DNA from 2 places in the Arthrobacter sp. KKT183 genome. Region 1 is predicted to be linked to the other one. Evidence: riboswitches for the same ligand, from Rfam matches in the RefSeq annotation. Region 1 holds a riboswitch; the other holds the start of a gene.

Region 1 (9,221 bases):
GCCGTACTGGCTCAGCGGGTGGACCTTGCGCAGGACACAAAGAACACTCTCACCGAGCAGCTTGAGCGGGACCGGGAGGAGATGGCGGCGAACCGTGTGGTGATCGGCCAGATCGCCAGTCAGGCTTATAAAAGCGGTGGTATACCTTCCGGTATTTCATTGTTGCTCGGTGCTGAAAGCCCCGAAAGTCTCACCTACTCCATGGACATGGTGCATCAGGCGCTGCGCAGTCAAAACGCCGCCATCGAGCAGCTGTCCCAACAGAACGCCATCAACGTGAACTCGGAGGAGCGGCTCATATCGGTTGAGGAGGAAATCCGTGATCTCAAGTACCAGGCCGAAGAGGCCCTTGCCGCTGAACAGAGGGCGCGCGATGAGGCTGAGGTCGAGAAGGCGAAGGTCGATGGCCTGATTGCTGAGACCACCGCCCTGTCTGAAGAACTCCAGGCGCAGAAACCGGTCATCGAAACCCGGTTGGCCAAGATCGAAGCGGAGCAGCGACAGGTGGTCGCGGACATCGCTGAGCGGCAGCGCAGGCTGCTGGAGGAGGCCCGCAAGCGTGAGCAAGCACGGCTGAAGGCAGAAGCCGAAGAACGCGCACGGATCGAAAACGAGCGGCGGGCCGCAGAGGCCGCCGCCGCGAACCGTCCTGCTCCAGTTCCGGTACCCGTCCCGCCGCCGGCACCACCTGCCGTCGGGAGCCCGTCGACATTCGGGTTGAATCCGCCCCTCAACGGCCCAATCACCTCAACATTTGGTTACCGCCCCACACCGGCTGGGACCATCGACTGGAGTGGCACCGGAGGTTATGCGCATACAGGAATCGATTATGGTGTCGGCTGCGGGACTCCGATCTACGCACCCGCCGCAGGCGAGGTCTGGTTTGCCGATTCCGGTGTCCTCAGCGGTGCAGGAGTGCGCGTGGTGTTGAACCACGGGGTCGTTCAGGGAAACGCCCTGGTCACCAACTACTACCACCTGGAAAGTTTTGCGGTCTCCCCCGGCCAGCAGGTCAAAGCCGGGCAGCTCATCGCCTACGTAGGCACCTCCGGCAACTCAAGCGGCTGCCACCTGCACTTCGAAACCCAACTCAACGGTTCCCTCGTCGACCCGCTGGGACTGTTATAGGACTCAATAGAAGCCACCGAGTCCGTGCACCAGCATGATGCCCCCCCATATTGGGATCCACCAGGTGGGCGGTGGTGAGGACGCGTCTGATGGGGATGTGTGACTCCGACGAAGGCGGCTGTGAACCTTGTGCGCCTAGCCGGCGGAAGGGCATCAGTGTTAGTCGCGTCGGCCTGAACCGCGTGGGTCAGCGTTCCGGACCGCTTCTGCGCGGCTCAGCTTGTGAAGCAGGGGGCGATCGCGGAACCGAAACGTTCAAGTTCTATCAGCCGGGGCGCGTTGTGGCTGGTCTCTCAGCCGATGATCGGCCTTTCTTCCGGGTAGTGGTAGAGCGTACCGCGCTGACGCAGTGCCAGCGCGGAAGCAACGGTAATTGTTCCGAGGCGGCCGGCGAACATCAGGGCCGACAGTACGTACTTACCTTCGGGTGGGAGTTCGGCGCTGAGGTTGGTGCTCAGGCCGCAGGTTGCGAACGCGGAGATCACTTCGAAGAGCACACGGCTGAGTTCCTCCCCGGAGATCCAGAGAATGAGGCCGGTCCCGACGAGGACAATGGTCGCACCCGTGAAAATGACGGAGATAGCCACCCGCATGGCGCCTTGCGGGATTTTCCTGCCGTAGACGCTGACGTCGGAATCACCGCGGGCTTCGGCGAGGATGGCCAGGAACATCACGGCGATGGTTGTGACCTTGATACCGCCAGCTGTCGACGCCGAGCCGCCGCCGGCGAACATGAGGGCATCGGTCAGGAGCATCGTGGTCGGTTCCATCTGAGCCTGGTCAACCAGGTTGAATCCGCCGGAGCGGGTCATGACCGAGGCGAAGAGCGCGTTAATGATCTTGTCGCTTGCGCTCAAGCCTCCGATGGTTTCGGAATTAGACCACTCCATCAACCCCCACAGCACCATCCCGGCGAAGAGCAGGATGAGCGAGACGTTGATGGTGAGCTTGGTGTGCAGGCTCCACTTCCGGACGTGGTGGCGGTATTGAACGAGGATGAGGATGACCGGAAAGCCGAGGCTGCCGACGAACACTCCGACCATCAGCGGTACGAGGATCCACAAATCGGTTTCATAGGGGACGAGGCCGTCGGAGTGCGGGGTGAATCCGGCGTTGTTGAAGGCCGAAATCGAGTAGAAAACACCGTGCCAAACCGCGAGCCAGAAGGGCTCGCCGAGAATCATGAACCGAGGGATCAGGGCCAGGGCCAGCACCAGTTCCACCGCCACGGAAGTGGTGATGACAATGCGCAGCAGGGTGCCCACCTCACCGAGGCGGCTCGCGTTGTTGAGGGCGGACTGGGCGAGGAGCTTGCCCCGGACGCCCAGCCGCTTGCTCACCACCAGAGCCAGGAGGGAGGCAAGGGTCAGGGTACCCAGACCTCCCACAAAAATGCCGATAAGAATAATCAGCTGGCCGAAGAAAGACCAGTAGTCGGCAGTGGACACAACGGTCAGCCCGACGACACACACCGCGGAAACGGCTGTGAACAGAGCGTCGTGGAGAGGCGCTGACTGCCCTGAACGCGTGGCGAAAGGCAAGCTGAGTAGTGCAGTGAAGATCAGCACGACCACGAAGAAGACGAGTAAGACCACCCGTGCCGGTGAACTATTGACGATGCCGTCGATGAAGTTACGCGCCCTGCCCAGCAGTCGCAGGCGGTCCTCCCCTTCCAACCACGAGGGGTGTGCTCGTACCATCCGTGCTGTTCCGCTCCGCCTCGGGTGGGGCTGCCGTTAGCAGCCCTTCGAGTAGTAAATCACTTTCGACCAAGGACTTGCGGGCCGGACCTCTCACCTCAGCACCTGCTCGTTTACCAATCCAGAGCGCACTGGAAGTGACGGGCATTGATTCCAGTGCACCTATCGTGACGAGTTCTCCGGATACTGAGAGTACGAGTGCCGGACGGGGCGATCGCGTCACACAGCTGTGTTCAGTGCCCGCACCGGATCGAAGGCACCGGGATCCTACATTGCGGGGACTGCCGGATTGACCAGCGGACGCTTCCATTTGATGCTGCAGATGTGATTCTCGCCCTCTAGGTACGTCCGTCCCCCCGGACCTCACCTTTCTCGTACACATCGGGAACGCCGTCACGGTCGGCGTCGACAGAATCGAGTTCCTCAATCTCCCGGTAACGGCGGTTGCGGACCCGCAACAGCACGCTGGCCAGCAGAGAGGCCAGGACGGAGGCGCTCAGAACGGCAACCTTGGCCTGATCGGCCGCGCTGCTGGCCGGGTCGAAGCTCAGCTCGGCGACCAGCAGCGAAACGGTGAAGCCGATACCTGCCAGCAGCGCCACGCCCACCAGGTCTATCCATCGAAAGGAGGGATCCAGGTGACGGCGGGTGATCTTGGTGGTCAGCCAGGTGGTGCCGAGTATCCCGATGGGCTTGCCCAGTACCAGGCCGACGACGATGCCGAGTGTCACTGGTGCGGTCATCGCGGTTGTTATTCCTTCCCAACCCCCCACAGCAACCCCTGCGGAAAAGAACGCGAACACGGGCACGGCGAAGCCTGCCGAGATTGGGCGGAAACGGTGCTCGAATTCCTCGGCGAGGCCACGCCCAGCCTCGGGACCCTCGCTGGCTTGGCCCTGCTTAACTGGGACCGCAAACCCGAGCAGGACCCCCGCCACCGTGGCGTGGACACCGGCTTCGTGGACCAACGCCCAAACCACCAGCCCCAGAGGCAGGAGGATCACCCAGGCAGCCCAGGCATGAAGCCCGAAGAACCGGCTGTAACGCTGGGCGAGGAAAGTAAAGACACCCAGTGGAACCAGGGCCAGCAGCAGCGGGGTGAAGGCCACCTCTTCGGTGTAGAACACGGCGATGATCGTAATGGCCATCAGGTCATCGACCACCGCCAGGGTCAGGAGGAACAGCCGCAGGGCAGGGGGCAGGTGGGATCCGATGATGGCCAGCACCGCCACCGCAAAGGCGATGTCTGTAGCGGTTGGGATGGCCCAGCCGCCGGCGGTTTCGGGGTTGGAGGCGTTGAATGCGGTGTACAACAGGGCTGGGACGATGACCCCGCCCGCAGCGGCCGCTACAGGCACAATGGCCTTACTGAATTGACGCAGGTCCCCGGCTACGAACTCGCGTTTGAGCTCGAGGCCCACAAGGAAGAAAAATATGGCCAGCAACCCGTCGGCGGCCCACGTGCCGAGGCTAAGCCGAAGGTGCCCGGGCTCGTAACCGACCTCATAGTCGCGCAGGGCGAAGTAGCTTTCCGCGAACGGAGAATTCGCCCAGACGATTGCGACCAGCGCCGCGGCCACCAGTAGCATCCCGCCAACGGTCTCCTTGCGCAGGATCTCTGCAACCCGCAACACCTCACGGTAGCTGCCCCGACCGAGGGTGTCGTGGCTGTGATCCTCCGGACCTGGTGCCCGGTCGTGGCTGGACATCGCGGCGACTCCTTGTGGTGTGTTTCGAGCGTACGCGGGACAACCAAAGTCCCGGCTCACTGGAGCGTTAGTCTACGTAGAATTATTGGCGCGACCGACAGCCAGGCCCTCAACGAGGCGCTGCTTGCGGTAATATCGGCCTGCCATAGGGAACGCACTGAGTGCTGTGTCCTCGGCGGGGCCGCAATTGCGGCTTTCTCTTAGACCTTAATCATTTTCGTTGTCTGTGCCGTCGGAGGCCTTGTAGTGAAAGCAACTGCGGTGATCTTATTCGCCACACGTGCAAAGGCAGGAGTACTGCTGGTGACCCTGCTGTGCCTGTTCTGGCTCGCTGTCTCCTTTCAACGAAGTGTCCTTCTCCTCGGCGACCCAGCCCCCGCGGCACAAGTGTTCGGAATCGCTTACCTACTCCTGCCCCTAATAGGGGTGTGGGCCGTCTTCCACGAAATTGTGTTCGGTATCAGGGCACAGCGGATGGGTCGCATTCTGGAGAGCGAGGGGTCGCTACCGGTGGATGATCTGCCGCGCTCCCCTGCGGGAAGGATCATCCTTGCTGCAGCCGATGAACGATTCCCCCGGTTCAAGGCAGACGTTGAGAAAACACCTCAGGATTGGAGGAGCTGGTATCGGCTTTCCTGCGCCTATGATGCTGCAGGTGACCGGAAACGGGCCAGGTGGGCGCTGCGCGAAGCAGCTAAAATTCATGGCATTGATACCCGTTCCCCTTCCCTGTCGGTTCCGTAACTACCACACCCTGGTAACACCACCGTTACCCGCAGGTAACTCGGCTCGGCACGGTAAACAGAAACGAAGTGATTGATGAATCCCTGGCTGGCGGCCCTCATCCCCGTTGCATTGGTTGTTCTCCTGGGAGGGATCGCCTTCGCTGCCGGCCGCAGGTCAACATCATTGCCCTCGCCGCCCCGGGGGTACCGAACCGTCACCGGGAATCCGGAAGCAGGGAAAGCCAGCGTTGGGCCCGACCTGCTTCATGTAACCCTGAGGCAGACGTTGAGCGATAGCGGCCGATTGCTGTTCCGCGCTCCAGATGAGCGCACGATGTTGATTCAGTACCTTGACGTCGGTGGGCCAAATTCCGGGTCCATCTACTCTTATTTGCGCGTGCTGGAACGCGATTTCGGCGAGTATCTGTCCTTTGCGGTCAGGCACCTGCCCTCAACGGAGGACGCCTGGACGGCAGCGGTCGCTCTGGAGGCGGCAGATAAACAAGGCAGATTCCGGGACTTCCTTGCCGCTCTGGAAGATAACCGCTCGGATCCGGTTACTACCGGAAGCCGTGAGAACACGTCGGTCCACCAGCGACATCGAGAAATCGCCCGGGATCTTGGACTGGACTTGGCAAGGTTCGATGCCGACGTGGCAGACCCCCGAACGATGCAGCAGGTTGAAGCCGACCGAACCGAGGCTCAGAAGGCAGGGGTAGAGAGAGGTTCGACGTTCTTCCTGCTGGACGGGAAGTCACGCCAGGCCACATCCTTCGACGGGTTCCGCGAACAAGTAGCCGACGCGGTGCACCGGACACCAAATGGGGCCACCCCGCGTCCCGTCGAAGAGGGCAGGCCGCAGCGTTAGCGGAAACTGAACCCGGATCTCGGGAGCAGTGGAGCGTTGTCAGGACGTCGCGAACTAACCTCCGCCGGGAATCCTCTGTTGAAGGCCAAGAAGTTGATGGCAGAACATGCTAGCGCGTTGGAGAAGACGCGATGTGCGTTCTGAGTTCCTGGAGAACCCCGTCGAGATCTTTCAGGTCCTGCACTGCCGCAGACAGTAGCTGCTGCTGAACAGTCCACCCCTCGTCCGGTAAATCATGATCAGGACGGTGACCATCGCCTGCCGCTTCACAGGCGTCCCGTATCTCCAGAACGGTACGAACCAGGGCGGTTCGAATAACTTCAAGCTGCGCTAACCGATCCCCGGACGGCGCTCGACCTGTAATTGCGGACACTCCTCTCACAGCGGGGTGTCCGTTGCGAGAGCTCACAGCCTATCCAACGCCCGAGACAGAGGCTACGTTCCTCTACGTCCGCGGCGGCTGGCTGGTCATCCGGTGATAGACAAAAACCTTTCTTTTCGTTCCAGCTCCAATGTCGCCCGAAGCTTCCTCAGGCGGTTCCCTTCAGCCCCTGCCCAGAATCCATCGGTACGCTGGACTGCGCACCGCCCCTGTCGGTGCGACGAGGGCTATCAGAGCGGGCCCTCAGTGCCGGTAGCCGCCGCCCCTGCTGTGCGGTTACCGGCACGCCCATCTTGTTGGGTGTTGTGGATGCGTTCGATCCCGGGAATGACAAAGAGGAAGGGGAGGACAACCCGTGTGGGTTGGCCTCCCCTTCCTCTTATGAGTGTTGGTTGCGTTATGCGCTGACGCGGACGTAGGAGGATCCTGCCAGGTCCGAAAGCGGGTGTAGCAGGGTTGCGTTGACGCCGTTCATTCCGCTGCTGATGACCTGACCATTACCGACGTAGATGCCGATATGTCCAGGACGGATAACAAGATCACCAGGTGCGGGGGTGCTGACCACGGTGCCGTACTGGTAGAACTGGGTCGGACCGAGGTCCCCAACGGACTTGCCGATGGAGCGCAACGCAACCTCAACAAGGATGGTGCAGTCCTGGGTGGCGCCGAGCTGCCCGTAAGCAGAAGCAACCAGCGCCGCACCAACACCGCTGGCCGCCACAGTCGATGCCTGGGCAGGAGCACGCTCAATGGTGCTCGACGCTGTGGTGATGCCCATGGTGCTGGTTTCAACCTGCGCAGGTACTGCCGGTGCCGGAGCTACCGGCGCTGGAGCAGCTGGAGTTGCTGCACCGTTCGGGTGGCTGGCGCCGCCGCCTGCCAGGGCGATGACATCGCCAGGGTAGATGATGGACTCCCATCCGAGGCCGTTGGCCGCGAAGATTGTTTCGAGGCTGACCCCGTAGGAAGCCGCGATCTTCCCAAGCGTGTCCCCCGGCTGGACAGTGTGCGTAGCAGCCCCGGGTGCTGCTACTGCAGCTGGTGAGGCGACACTAACTGCTGCGGTGGCCGCGGTGTCCACCGCTTGCTGCGCTGCGGTGGACGGGGTGGAGGTCGCTCCGGCGGTGGCTGGCAGTGTCGACCCGAGCATCAGGCCGGACACGGCAACAACTACAGCTGCCGGGCGTCCCATTGTTGTAACCCCGGAGGAAGCCGCTTTGGCAACATTGTGCAGGGGGTTGGCGGGGACGGCACGGTGACGTGCGATATGACGGTTCTTGGACATGGTTAGCCTCTCCCAATGCCTGCGAGGTTAGCTGTCGGATTCGGATGGGAGTCACCCGGGCATACAGCAGCACTGAAATGAGTGCGGCTTACGCCTTAACCCCTAGGATTTCTTTCGAAACCCGCTTACCGGTTCCCCCGCCTCTGCCGTGATTCGTTTCGGAACGGACCTCCGCAGCGACAGAGTTAAGCAATCTGCTGGAGGGGTGTCACCCATATCTAGGCCCTGACACCGCGAGAATCATATCTGTAGTCACACTGAAAGTCACAATCACATAACGGCAACGCCGGATGGTGCTCGATAGTCCAAGGAAAGACAACTGAGGGAGTTGGTTGTGAATGTCTCCCAGCCCTCCGCATACGGTAATCGGCGGCGATGTCTTCACCCAAGATGAGACAGAGGAGGCGGTGTGTCCTCGTGCTCCCTAAATGGGTTTCAACTCCGATTCTCTGACGAAGTTTCCCGGCCAGCGGCTAGAGCAGGTGTGGTGTGTGGTACTTCGCGTTCGGCGGCGGCTTGCGCTTCCCGTTCGGCCCTGTCAGCACCGAAGATGGCCCGCATCGTGAAGTAGAAGATGGTACCTACGGCCGCTGAGGGCAAGAGGACGGAGATGTATTCCATGGCGGCAGTCTACGTTGGCAGCCATCCTCCTGGCTTCCCGCGAAACCATCCGAGGGGAGCCGCCAGGCCATTAAGTTTCCGGTTTGGTGCAGCCGTCACAGTAACCGGGTGGCGCTCCGCTGTGCCGGCAACAATGCTCCGGGATAACAGAACCGGTGCATCGATGTGTAGGGGGACGTTGGGCTCTATGAGAACATCTGCAAATGCACACCAAGCTTCTCCCACGGCGGCTGACCGGCATTGACGCTGCCCGGGGAGTGGCGCTCTTCGGGATGATGAGCACCCACGTTTTTCCGCTCTACTCCTCAGGCACCGGCGAAGCAACGTGGACAGCGCTGGCCTTTTCCGGCCGGGCCTCAGGTCTTTTCGCCGTCGTCGCAGGCATCGGACTTACCCTCCTCACGGGCGGAAACTCGCCGCACCGTGGTGGTGTCCTTGCTGCAGACCGCAGGGGCATCGCTATCCGCGCCCTGATCATCGCACTAATCGGGCTGGCACTTGGCTCAGTGGAGACGAACATCGCGATCATCCTGTTCCACTACAGCATCCTGTTTCTCGTCGCCCTGCCCTTCATCGGGCTGCCGTTCAAGGCCCTGGCTGGGTGGGCTGGTATGTGGATGCTGCTATCACCGGTTGCGGCGTACCTGCTACGACCGTTGGTGCTGCAGAAGGTGGATCCGCCGTCCTTAGGTGCTAACCCGCTCTTCGGGCACTTCATCACACCTCAAACGCTTTTCGCCGACATCTTCCTAACGGGTTATTACCCCGTGTTGCAATGGATCACTTTCGTCTTGGTAGGTATG
Region 2 (9,221 bases), 740 kb from region 1:
GGCTGCTGTCCGAGGTTGCCATCGTGAGCCGGTTGGCACAGGCCACCATCGGTGACCGCATTGACGCTGACTGGCAGGGATTCGAGGACGACTACGACCGCATCCGGGACCACATTGCACACGTGGTTCCAGGGTGTGAGAACTACAACCGGCGGATCCGCGAGAAGGACGGCTTCCTGCTGGCCAACGGGCCGCGTGATTCGCGAAAGTTCAATACCCCCAGCGGCAAGGCGATGATCACCGTCAACGAACTGGACCCGATGGAGTGCCCGCCCGGCCGCTTGATCCTCCAGACCATGCGCTCGCATGACCAGTTCAACACCACCATCTACGGCTACAACGACCGCTACCGCGGAATCAAGAAGGGCCGCCATGTGGTCTTTGTGAATCCCGAGGATCTCGCGGAACTCGGCTTCAAGGACGGCGATCTTGTGGACGTGCACGGCGAGTACCTGGACGGCAAGGACCGCGCGCTGCGCAAGTTCCGGGCGGTTGCGTACCCCACCGCACGCGGCTGTGCTGCGGCGTACTACCCGGAGGCAAACGTCCTGGTTCCGCTGGACGACACCGTGAAGGGCAGCAACACCCCGGTCTCAAAGGGCGTCATCATCCGGCTGGAGCCGGCAGCTGACGGGCCGGCGGGCGGCACCGGCGAGGAGAACGCGCGGGAGAACATGCCGGCTACCGTCTGACCTGCACCGCCCTGCCGCGTTTCAGCTGAACGAGGGAGCTGCTAGCTGAACCACGGCAGGGTGAGTGCCGGTACCTTTTCGTCCGGCTCACAACCATGTTCAGGTACAACGAGGACGCCGTCGGCATCCGCCAGACCGCGCAGCATGCCCGAACGGTGGTGGACTGTGGGCATGGCGCGTCCGTTCTCCAGGCGGTACGGCACCAGCCGAGTGCGCCCTTCCAGCGGCTTGAAGGCCTCACCTGCCAGAACTGAGCGGGACTCCGGGAAGGCGGCTCCCCGCAGACCGGCCAACAGCGGTGCTCCCACCGTGAACAGCGCCATCATCGCGGCGAGCGGGTTGCCGGGCAGGCCCACAAAGAATCGGCCGTCCGGCAGCCGTGCCAGGAGCGTAGGGTGTCCGGGGCGCATGGCGATGCCGTCGATGAGAAGCTCAGCCTCGAGCACAGCCAGCGCGCGGCGGATGTGGTCCGCATCCGAGGAACCGGTGCCGCCGGTGCTGATCAGGACGTCTCCGGAAGCCCTCGCGAGAGAGACTTCATCTGTGGCCTCGGCGCTGATGGCAGCAACGACGTCGTCCAGATCATCACGCGCGCGGGCCACCGTATCCACGTGGCCGCCCAGCATGGTGAGCAGGCCGGGCAACTGCGGGCCGAACGTATCGCGAACCTGGCCCGCCTCGGGCAACCCTGCCTCGATCACTTCATCACCGGTCAACAGCAGGGACACCCGTGGCGCACGGAGAACGGGAAGCGTGTCATACCCGCAGACTGCGGCCAGCGCGATCTGCGCGGGATTGAGCACCGCACCGGCAGCTATGGCCTGCGCTCCCTCTGCCGCTTCCTCACCTGCCGGGCGGATATGTTCGTTCTCGAGCGGCTCGTCGGGGCGGGCACGGTCATTGCGGGTGAGCATGCCATCCCGGATGGCTCCGTGCTCAGAACGAAGAATTCCGGTAGCCCCTCGGGGCACCACGCCGCCTGTAAGGATGAACGTGGCCTGACCGGGTTCCAGCGTGGCGTAACCGGACTTCTTGTGCTCGTGTGCCCGGTGCCAGGGGCTCTCATCCTCCTGAACGGGTGTGATCAGCGTCCACGGCGGCTCGCCGCTGAGCGCCCAGCCGTCCATCGCCGAGGACGCGTAGTGCGGGATGGGCTGCAGCGCCACGACAGGTTCAGCAAGGGTCTGGCCGAGAGCGTCCGCGAGGTTCACGGTCTGTACAGGCTTCGGAGATGCCGATTCATACGCCAGCCGCCGGGCCTCCTGCCAGCTCAACTCGTGCCCTGCACTGCTCATCGGCGGTCTTCCGACCCGGCGACGGGCGGGCACGCCGCATGGGCGGCCTGCAGCGCTGACCGCATGGCCGTTCCGCTGTCTGCCTGCCCGGTCCCGACGGCCATTCCGGCTGCATAACCGGCGATGAACGTGGTGAGCGGCGCTGCGGGTCGAACAACCGAGTGCGCCGCCTGACCGGCCAGCGCCAAAACGGCATCGACATCGACCTCGATGCCCTCAAGTTCAAACGTTTCCAGAAGCTTCTCGCTCCACTGCCTGAGCAGGCGTTCCCGATCCTCCATGGTGAACCTTCCGCTATCTGCCCGCGCCTGGCTCCTCCACCCCGAACTGCCGGGCATCGGACCACGTATCAATGTCAGTGGTTGAGCCCGCGGGAACTTCGACTGGACTCCATGTCACCCTAGCAAGGAGCGCGCGCATAGACAGATTCCTTACTTCCTGCTTTTCCACTGTGGCCAGGTCAGCCCAGCGGTACAGTGCGGCAAGCGGTTGGTCCCTGCCGCCGTCGTGAGCCAGAACCGAGGCGCCCGTTTCAGCGGCGCCTCGCATGAGTGCAGGCAGTGCGTCGCTGATCCGCGGCATGTCGCACGCAAGCACAAGCACCCAGGGCGCGGGATCGGTCATCAGATGTACGACGGCGGCGCTCACCGCCGCTGCCGGCCCCCCGAAGGGCGGGTCTTCCCGTACCAGTTCCGCCCGGGGCGGCAGATCGGGCGCCGGTCCGCCAACAACGACAAGCCGCCGGGCTTCATTCAGAGCGCTGCAGGTTCGTTCCAGAAGGGAGAATCCATCGACGATCAGGGTTGACTTGGGGACCCCTCCGAGCCTTGAGGACCTGCCTCCGGTGAGCACAACGGCGTCGTACATCAACTCGCTGGCGCCACCGACACCGGCGGCAATGCTACCGGCGCCCCGGCCGTCGCGTGTATTGCTCACGCGGCGTTGTCAGCGGGCAGGAATTCGCTCCACTGCGGCAGCGGTTTTTCCAGTTCCCGGATCTGCCAGAACGTCCCCCGGGGCGGCGTAGGCACAATTCGCAGGGACCAACCCAGCGAGGCCAGTGTCTTGTCACCCTTGGCGTTGTTGCAGCGTAGGCAGCAGGCCACCAGATTCTCCCAACTGTCCTCGCCCCCACGCGATCGCGGAACAACGTGATCAATGGTCGAGGCAGGCTTGCCGCAGTAGGCGCACAGGTGGTTGTCACGCCGGAGCACTCCACGGCGGGTCGCGACGGTGCCGCTACGGTAGGGGATCTTCACATACCTGTTGAGGAGGATGACTGATGGCCGCGACAGCACTTCGTTGGGGCCCACTACCGGGTCCTCCCCTTCTGCGACGACGCTGGCCTTGCCCGTAAGAACAAGCACGAGCGCCCGGCGGAAGGTCACGACCGCCAGTGGTTCGTATCCAGCATTCAGAACGAGAGTGCGCATGCACATTCCTCTTTGCCATCCATAGCCGCAGGATTGAATCCCTGAGGTCCCTGAAGCTACGGCGAAGGTACTTCGGATTGACAGTGCAAGAGTAAGCCGTTGCCGGGAGGATCCGTCAATCGCCACGCACGACAAAGCCCTCCGCCTGATAGGCAGAGGGCTTTGTCGAGGGAGGGTAAGGGAGATCAGCCGCCAACGCGGATGTAAACACCGCCGGAGCCGAGTTCTGCAGGTGCCACAACGGTCTGGTTGCCATTGAAACCACCGTGAACGGCCTGCCCTCCACCGATGTATACAGCGATGTGGGCTGCGCCCATGCCACCGTCAGCGTAGTAGATGAGATCGCCGGGAATAGCTTCCGCGGCGCTGACCGTGCGGCCGAGGGAGAGATAGCCGGCCGGCCATCCATGGAAGTTGATGCCGGCAGCGGCAAGGGCGTTGCTGGCGAGGCGGGTGCAGTCCTGGATTACTCCGAGCTGACCCTGCGCAGCGGCAGCAATGGTGGCCGCTACACCCGAGGAGACCTGGGGAGCTGCGGGCGCGGGCTTCTCGGCGACAGCAGCCGGTGCAGCAACAGGAGCCGCTGCCTGTATGGCGACAGCGGCCTCCGCTACGACGGCGGGTGCTGCTTCTGCGACTGTAGCTGTCTCCGCCACCGGAGCGGCTTCGATGATCTGGGCCTGCGGCTGCACAACAGGTACAGCCTCGACAACAGGGGCAGCCACAGTGGGCGCCGCCACTGCCTTGACGGCAGCCTTGTTGAAGGAGATTTTGGCATCCGCCGGGGCCTGAATCGGGGCCTTGGCGCCCTGAACCTCAAGCGTGGTGGTGACGGTGTTGCGCTCCGCGGGCAGCTCCACAGCGTTGGCCGCGACTCCGCTGGACAGAACGAGGCCCGAAGCCGCCGCGATGACGGCTGCCTGGCGACCTACACCGCCGGCGTTGTCACTGACTGCGCGGGCAATGGAGGAGAGGTGGGCTGAACGCTGCACTTCGGCGCGGTGGCGCGCTATGGCACGGGTGTTAGAGGTCATGTGTGTGCTCCAGGTATCTGTTCTTAGCTAACGCGGACGAAGCTAGAGCCAGCGAGATCGGACAGGCTGTGCAGCCCGGTATTCATACCGTTCAGGCCACCGCTGATGACCTGGCCGTTACCTACGTAGATGGCAACGTGACCTGCGGAGACAACGAGGTCACCGGGTGCAGGAGTGGAAACGACTGAGCCGAAAGCGAAGAAATCGCTCGGCGCGATGTCCCCGACCGACTTGCCGATTGAGCGCAGTGCCTTCTCAACCATGGCGGTGCAATCCTGGGCAACGCCGATCTGCGAGTAGGCCGAGCCTACGAGCGCTGCGCCGATTCCGCTGGAGGTGGGCGCCTCGACGGGAGCCGGAGCCTCAGCGGCGGGAGCCTTTACCTCAACCTCTGCCTGGGGAGCTGCCGCAACCTCGACGGCGGGCTCAACGACCGGGGCCGGAGCGGCCACAGCTGCTTCATTCTGAACTACTGCTTCAGCCTGCACTGTGACGGCTGGGGCGGGCTCAACAGCCTCGACGACCGGAGCTGCTACAGCTTCAACGGCTGCTCGCTCGAAGGTGACGGTTGCGTCAGCGGCGGCGCTGACGCTGACCGGCTGAGCTGCCACGGCACTGAGGGTCTTGACTGCCTGGGCCGAGCGCTGGGCGTCAGAAGCGCCATGAGCCGGAAGGCCTGCGGTGAGGACGAGTCCGGAAGCAGCGACGATGACTGCTGCCTGGCGTCCTACGGAACCTGCGTTCGAAGACACAGCCCTGGAAATGGCTGCGAGCGAATTTGTATGAGCCGGAACCGCACGATGGCGCCCCAGCGCAGAGCTATTTGACACGTTGAATTGCCTCTCCCTACGCCTGCGAGGTGAGCTGTCGGATTCGGATGGGAGTCACCCGGCCGCGGATCGTCTCAGATCCAGCGACTTAACCCCAAGGACTTCAAGAAGAAGCCCACAATTGGTTCCCCCGCCCCTGCCATGCGATTGTTGCGAACGGAACTCGTACAGTGGCAGAGCTAGGCGATCTGCACGAGTGCCGCCGAACCCCCTGCGATTCGGCACGAGTTAGACGGTACATCAGTTCTCTGGCTATGTCACATTCCGGTCACGGAACGGTGTGTTCATGATTACGACGCGGCCAACCGGCGCGGAAAATGACTCAGAGCCAGCCGAGCGGATCGACGTTTTTGCCGTCGACAAGGACCTCAAAATGCAGGTGGCATCCGGTTGAGGCGCCTGTGGAACCCACGCGTGCTATCGCGTCGCCACGCTCCACAACCTGGCCCACCGCCACGTCCATGGCCGACAGGTGGTTGTAGGTGGTTTCCAGTCCGTTGGCATGCTTGATCACCACACGGTTGCCGCCCCCGTATGCGTGCCAGCCTGCAAACGTGACGGTGCCGGCCGCAGCCGCCAAGACGGAGGTCCCGCAGGCTTCGCTCATGTCCTGTCCGGTGTGGAGTTCCCCTGCACCGGTGATTGGGCTGATCCTGGCTCCGAAAGCGGAGCTCATCACCATACGGTCCAAGGGTGCTGAGAGAGAGCCCTTGGCCTCCGCAGTCACGATGTCTCCACCGGATGCGGAAACGATCTCGGCAAGCTTCGCATCGGGATCGAAGGTGCTGTGCAGTGCCGCGCGGTCAAATGAGACATCCGCACCGGCGGCAGCCTGCACTGGCTGCAGTTCTTCCTGCTCAGCTGCAGCAGCCACGGTTTGCGCTTCAGCGGGCACCACTGCGGCGGTGGTGGGCAGCGCAACCGTGAGCACCATGCCAGAGGCAGCGGCCGCAATGGCAACCTTCTGGCTGAGTCCGGCGAAGGAAACGTCGCGGCGAGTGCTGGCTGCGCGGCGTCGTCGTTCGGTGCGTTGGGCATCACGGGGGCGTAAGGAAACTACCGGGGCTACCGTTCCGGTGCGGGCTTCACGGCGGGGCAGCGGATTATCCGGGCAGGTGGAAACCGGCGCCGGGAAAGCGTTGATTTCAGTGCACACCGGGCTGGACGGCGCTGCTGCTTTGTCCGCAGCCTGACGTGCCAAGCGCTCAGCTCGTTCCCGCCTATGCGCATCGCGTGGCCGCGCTTCAGCGACCGGGGTGCTCGCACGGCGGCGCCCCGAAGCAGTGTTCGACAAGGAGACCCTTTCTCATTTTTTGCCTGCGAAGTTAGCTGTCGGATTCGAGTATGAGAAAACTCGGTTCAGATCCCTGCGGTGTGGCAGCATCCGAACTTCACCCCAAGGCCATGGCATGCCATGACCGGTTGTGGGTCCTCCGCCCCTGTCCATCTGTGTAACACTGCGTTCGCTGACAGGGTTAGGCAGGCGAACCAGGTAACGCTGGAGTATCAGCGCCAGGAACCAACTATAGCCGTGAGCGCCGGAAAGTAATCATTTCGTAACCATGCTGTGGATATCCTTCGGGAATCCAGAGCCTTCCAGGTCCGGCGCCTCAGAACTGCGGCTGAACCGCCACAAAAACATGCGAAGCAACTTCCGGCGGCAACTCCAGCGCACCCTCCACGCCGGGCACCCGAACGGACACGTAGTCTCCCACTGCCTGTAGGGTCATCTGCGCTCCGGGACGCAGACCGCCTTCGTCCAGTTGGGTCAGCAGTTCGGGATCCACCTGAATGGGTTCGGCCAGCCGGACAAGGGTCACAATCGAACCCGCAGTGTAGTTTGCCATCGTGTCCGTAAGCGTGCGCACGCCCAAGGTGAACGCTTCCGACGGGGTACCGCCCAGGGCCTCAAGGCCAGGGATGGGATTGCCGTAGGGTGATTCGGTCGGCTGGCCCAGCAGCTCATACAGGCGCCGCTCAACCCGCTCGCTCATCACGTGTTCCCACCTGCACGCCTCATCGTGGACGTAGGCCCAGTCCAGGCCGATGACATCGGAGAGCAGTCGTTCCGCCAGCCGATGCTTGCGCATCACCTCGGTGGCCCGCCGGCGCCCGAGCTCGGTCAGTTCAAGGTGACGGTCGCCGGTCACCACTACGAGTCCGTCACGTTCCATCCGACCGACAGTCTGCGAGACCGTAGGGCCTGAGTGACGAAGGCGCTCGGCGATCCGGGCACGCAGCGCAACGATGTTTTCTTCCTCAAGTTCAAGGATTGTCCGCAGATACATCTCGGTGGTGTCGATGAGGTCCGTCATTTGCGGGGTTCAGCTCCTTGGCACTGGTGCGGTTTGAGCGTTGATGCAGCGGCTGCCTGCAGTGCCCAACAGATGGGCCGCCGTCGTCATCCCTACGCCCCACAAGGTTAACCCATTTACACAGCGTCACCCGCCCCGCTGATCCGGGCGCATCCGAAGCCGGTCACAATGCATCTGCGCTGAGCGTGCTGGGGCAGAATGGTCTGCGACCCCATCGCAAGCAACCTCCCTGGAGTAACCATGAGCGATCCCGCCGACATCCGCATCCCCGCCGAGCTGCTGCCGCAGGATGGCCGGTTCGGTGCGGGTCCCTCCAGAACGCGCCCCGAGCAGCTGGAAGCGCTGAACCGGGCAGGAACGGCCCTGCTTGGAACCTCACATCGGCAGGCACCGGTCAAGAATCTGGTGGGTTCGGTCCGGGCCGGTTTGATGGACTTCTTCGGCGCCCCGGAAGGCTACGAAGTGATTCTCGGTGTTGGAGGGTCCACTGCTTTTTGGGATGTCGCCTCCTTCGGTCTCGTTGAAGCACGCGCGCAGCATCTCTCCTTTGGTGAGTTCGGATCCAAGTTCGCAGCGGCGACGTCCAAGGCACCATTCCTGGGCGAGTCAACGGTCATCACCTCTGACCCCGGCTCCCGGCCGGTGCCCGTCGCGGAGCCGGGCATCGACTTCTATGCCTGGCCGCAGAACGAAACCTCAACCGGTGTGGCGGCGCCGGTCGAGCGGGTGGCGGGCGCGGATCACGGCGCGCTCATCTGCATCGATGCAACCTCCGCTGCCGGCGGGTTGTCGGTGGACGTCTCAGAGGCTGACGTGTACTACTTTGCTCCGCAGAAGAACTTCGCGTCCGACGGCGGACTCTGGCTTGGCCTCTTTTCCCCCGCTGCACTCGAAAGGGCAGCGGGGATCAAGGCTTCGAAGCGCTGGATCCCGGACTTCCTCGACCTTCAGACGGCGATCGACAACTCACGCCTGAATCAGACCTACAACACACCGGCACTGTCCACGCTTGTGACACTCAATGCTCAGATCGAGTGGCTCAACAGCAACGGCGGGCTGGATTTCGCAGCCGCGCGAACCGCTGATTCCGCCGGCCGCATCTACAGTTGGGCTGAGTCCTCCGCCGTTGCCGCGCCCTTTGTGCAGAACCCGGACCACCGCTCCAACGTCATCGCGACGATCGACTTCGCGGAGACTGTTGACGCTGCCGCCGTAGCCAGGACCCTCCGCGCAAACGGGATTGTCGACGTCGAACCGTACCGGAAGCTGGGCCGCAACCAGTTGCGCATCGCCACCTTCGTGGCAATCGAGCCCGCCGACGTATCGGCGCTGCTGGAATGCATTGACTACGTGGTGGAGCGTTCCTAGCCGTTCCGTTCCGCAGTATTCCGCGCTGTCGCGGCAAGGGTCAGTTTGAGCCGCCGCGGCGAGGGATGGATGAGACGGACCCGCACGTGATGCGACCGCGCTACCCAGGCCAGCCCGGCCACCGCGGCCACGAAGCCCGACGCCGCAGCGACCACCAGTCCCCACCGCGGCCCGTAGGCGTTGGTCACCCAACCGACGATGGGCGCTCCGATAGGCGTCCCGCCCAGGAAGATCGCAAAGTACAGGGCCATGAC

The links. A riboswitch is a leader RNA that binds a small molecule or an ion and turns the genes downstream of it on or off. The one in region 1 is predicted to bind cyclic di-AMP.
Region 2: linked by a shared signal. The riboswitch ahead of ACZ2GY_RS02555 (NlpC/P60 family protein) and the one ahead of ACZ2GY_RS16220 (C40 family peptidase) in region 1 are both predicted to bind cyclic di-AMP.

Annotation. Positions count from the first base shown of each region.
Region 1 covers NZ_CM145770.1:3,430,477-3,439,697, forward strand. The annotation lists gene ACZ2GY_RS16195 (peptidoglycan DD-metalloendopeptidase family protein) at 1-1,128, shown strand, start outside; gene ACZ2GY_RS16200 (TrkH family potassium uptake protein) at 1,422-2,828, opposite strand; gene nhaA (Na+/H+ antiporter NhaA) at 3,167-4,537, opposite strand; gene ACZ2GY_RS16210 (hypothetical protein) at 4,799-5,281, shown strand; gene ACZ2GY_RS16215 (DsbA family protein) at 5,357-6,130, shown strand; gene ACZ2GY_RS16220 (C40 family peptidase) at 6,910-7,797, opposite strand; cyclic di-AMP (ydaO/yuaA leader) riboswitch at 7,800-7,983, opposite strand; gene ACZ2GY_RS16225 (heparan-alpha-glucosaminide N-acetyltransferase domain-containing protein) at 8,622-9,221, shown strand, end outside.
Region 2 covers NZ_CM145770.1:511,069-520,289, reverse strand. The annotation lists gene ACZ2GY_RS02585 (FdhF/YdeP family oxidoreductase) at 1-692, shown strand, start outside; gene ACZ2GY_RS02580 (molybdopterin molybdotransferase MoeA) at 734-1,987, opposite strand; gene ACZ2GY_RS02575 (DUF6457 domain-containing protein) at 1,984-2,268, opposite strand; gene mobA (molybdenum cofactor guanylyltransferase) at 2,282-2,923, opposite strand; gene ACZ2GY_RS02565 (HNH endonuclease) at 2,920-3,420, opposite strand; gene ACZ2GY_RS02560 (NlpC/P60 family protein) at 3,606-4,454, opposite strand; gene ACZ2GY_RS02555 (NlpC/P60 family protein) at 4,478-5,284, opposite strand; cyclic di-AMP (ydaO/yuaA leader) riboswitch at 5,290-5,449, opposite strand; gene ACZ2GY_RS02550 (M23 family metallopeptidase) at 5,607-6,485, opposite strand; cyclic di-AMP (ydaO/yuaA leader) riboswitch at 6,583-6,776, opposite strand; gene ACZ2GY_RS02545 (metal-dependent transcriptional regulator) at 6,895-7,599, opposite strand; gene serC (phosphoserine transaminase) at 7,840-8,967, shown strand; gene ACZ2GY_RS02535 (MFS transporter) at 8,964-9,221, opposite strand, start outside.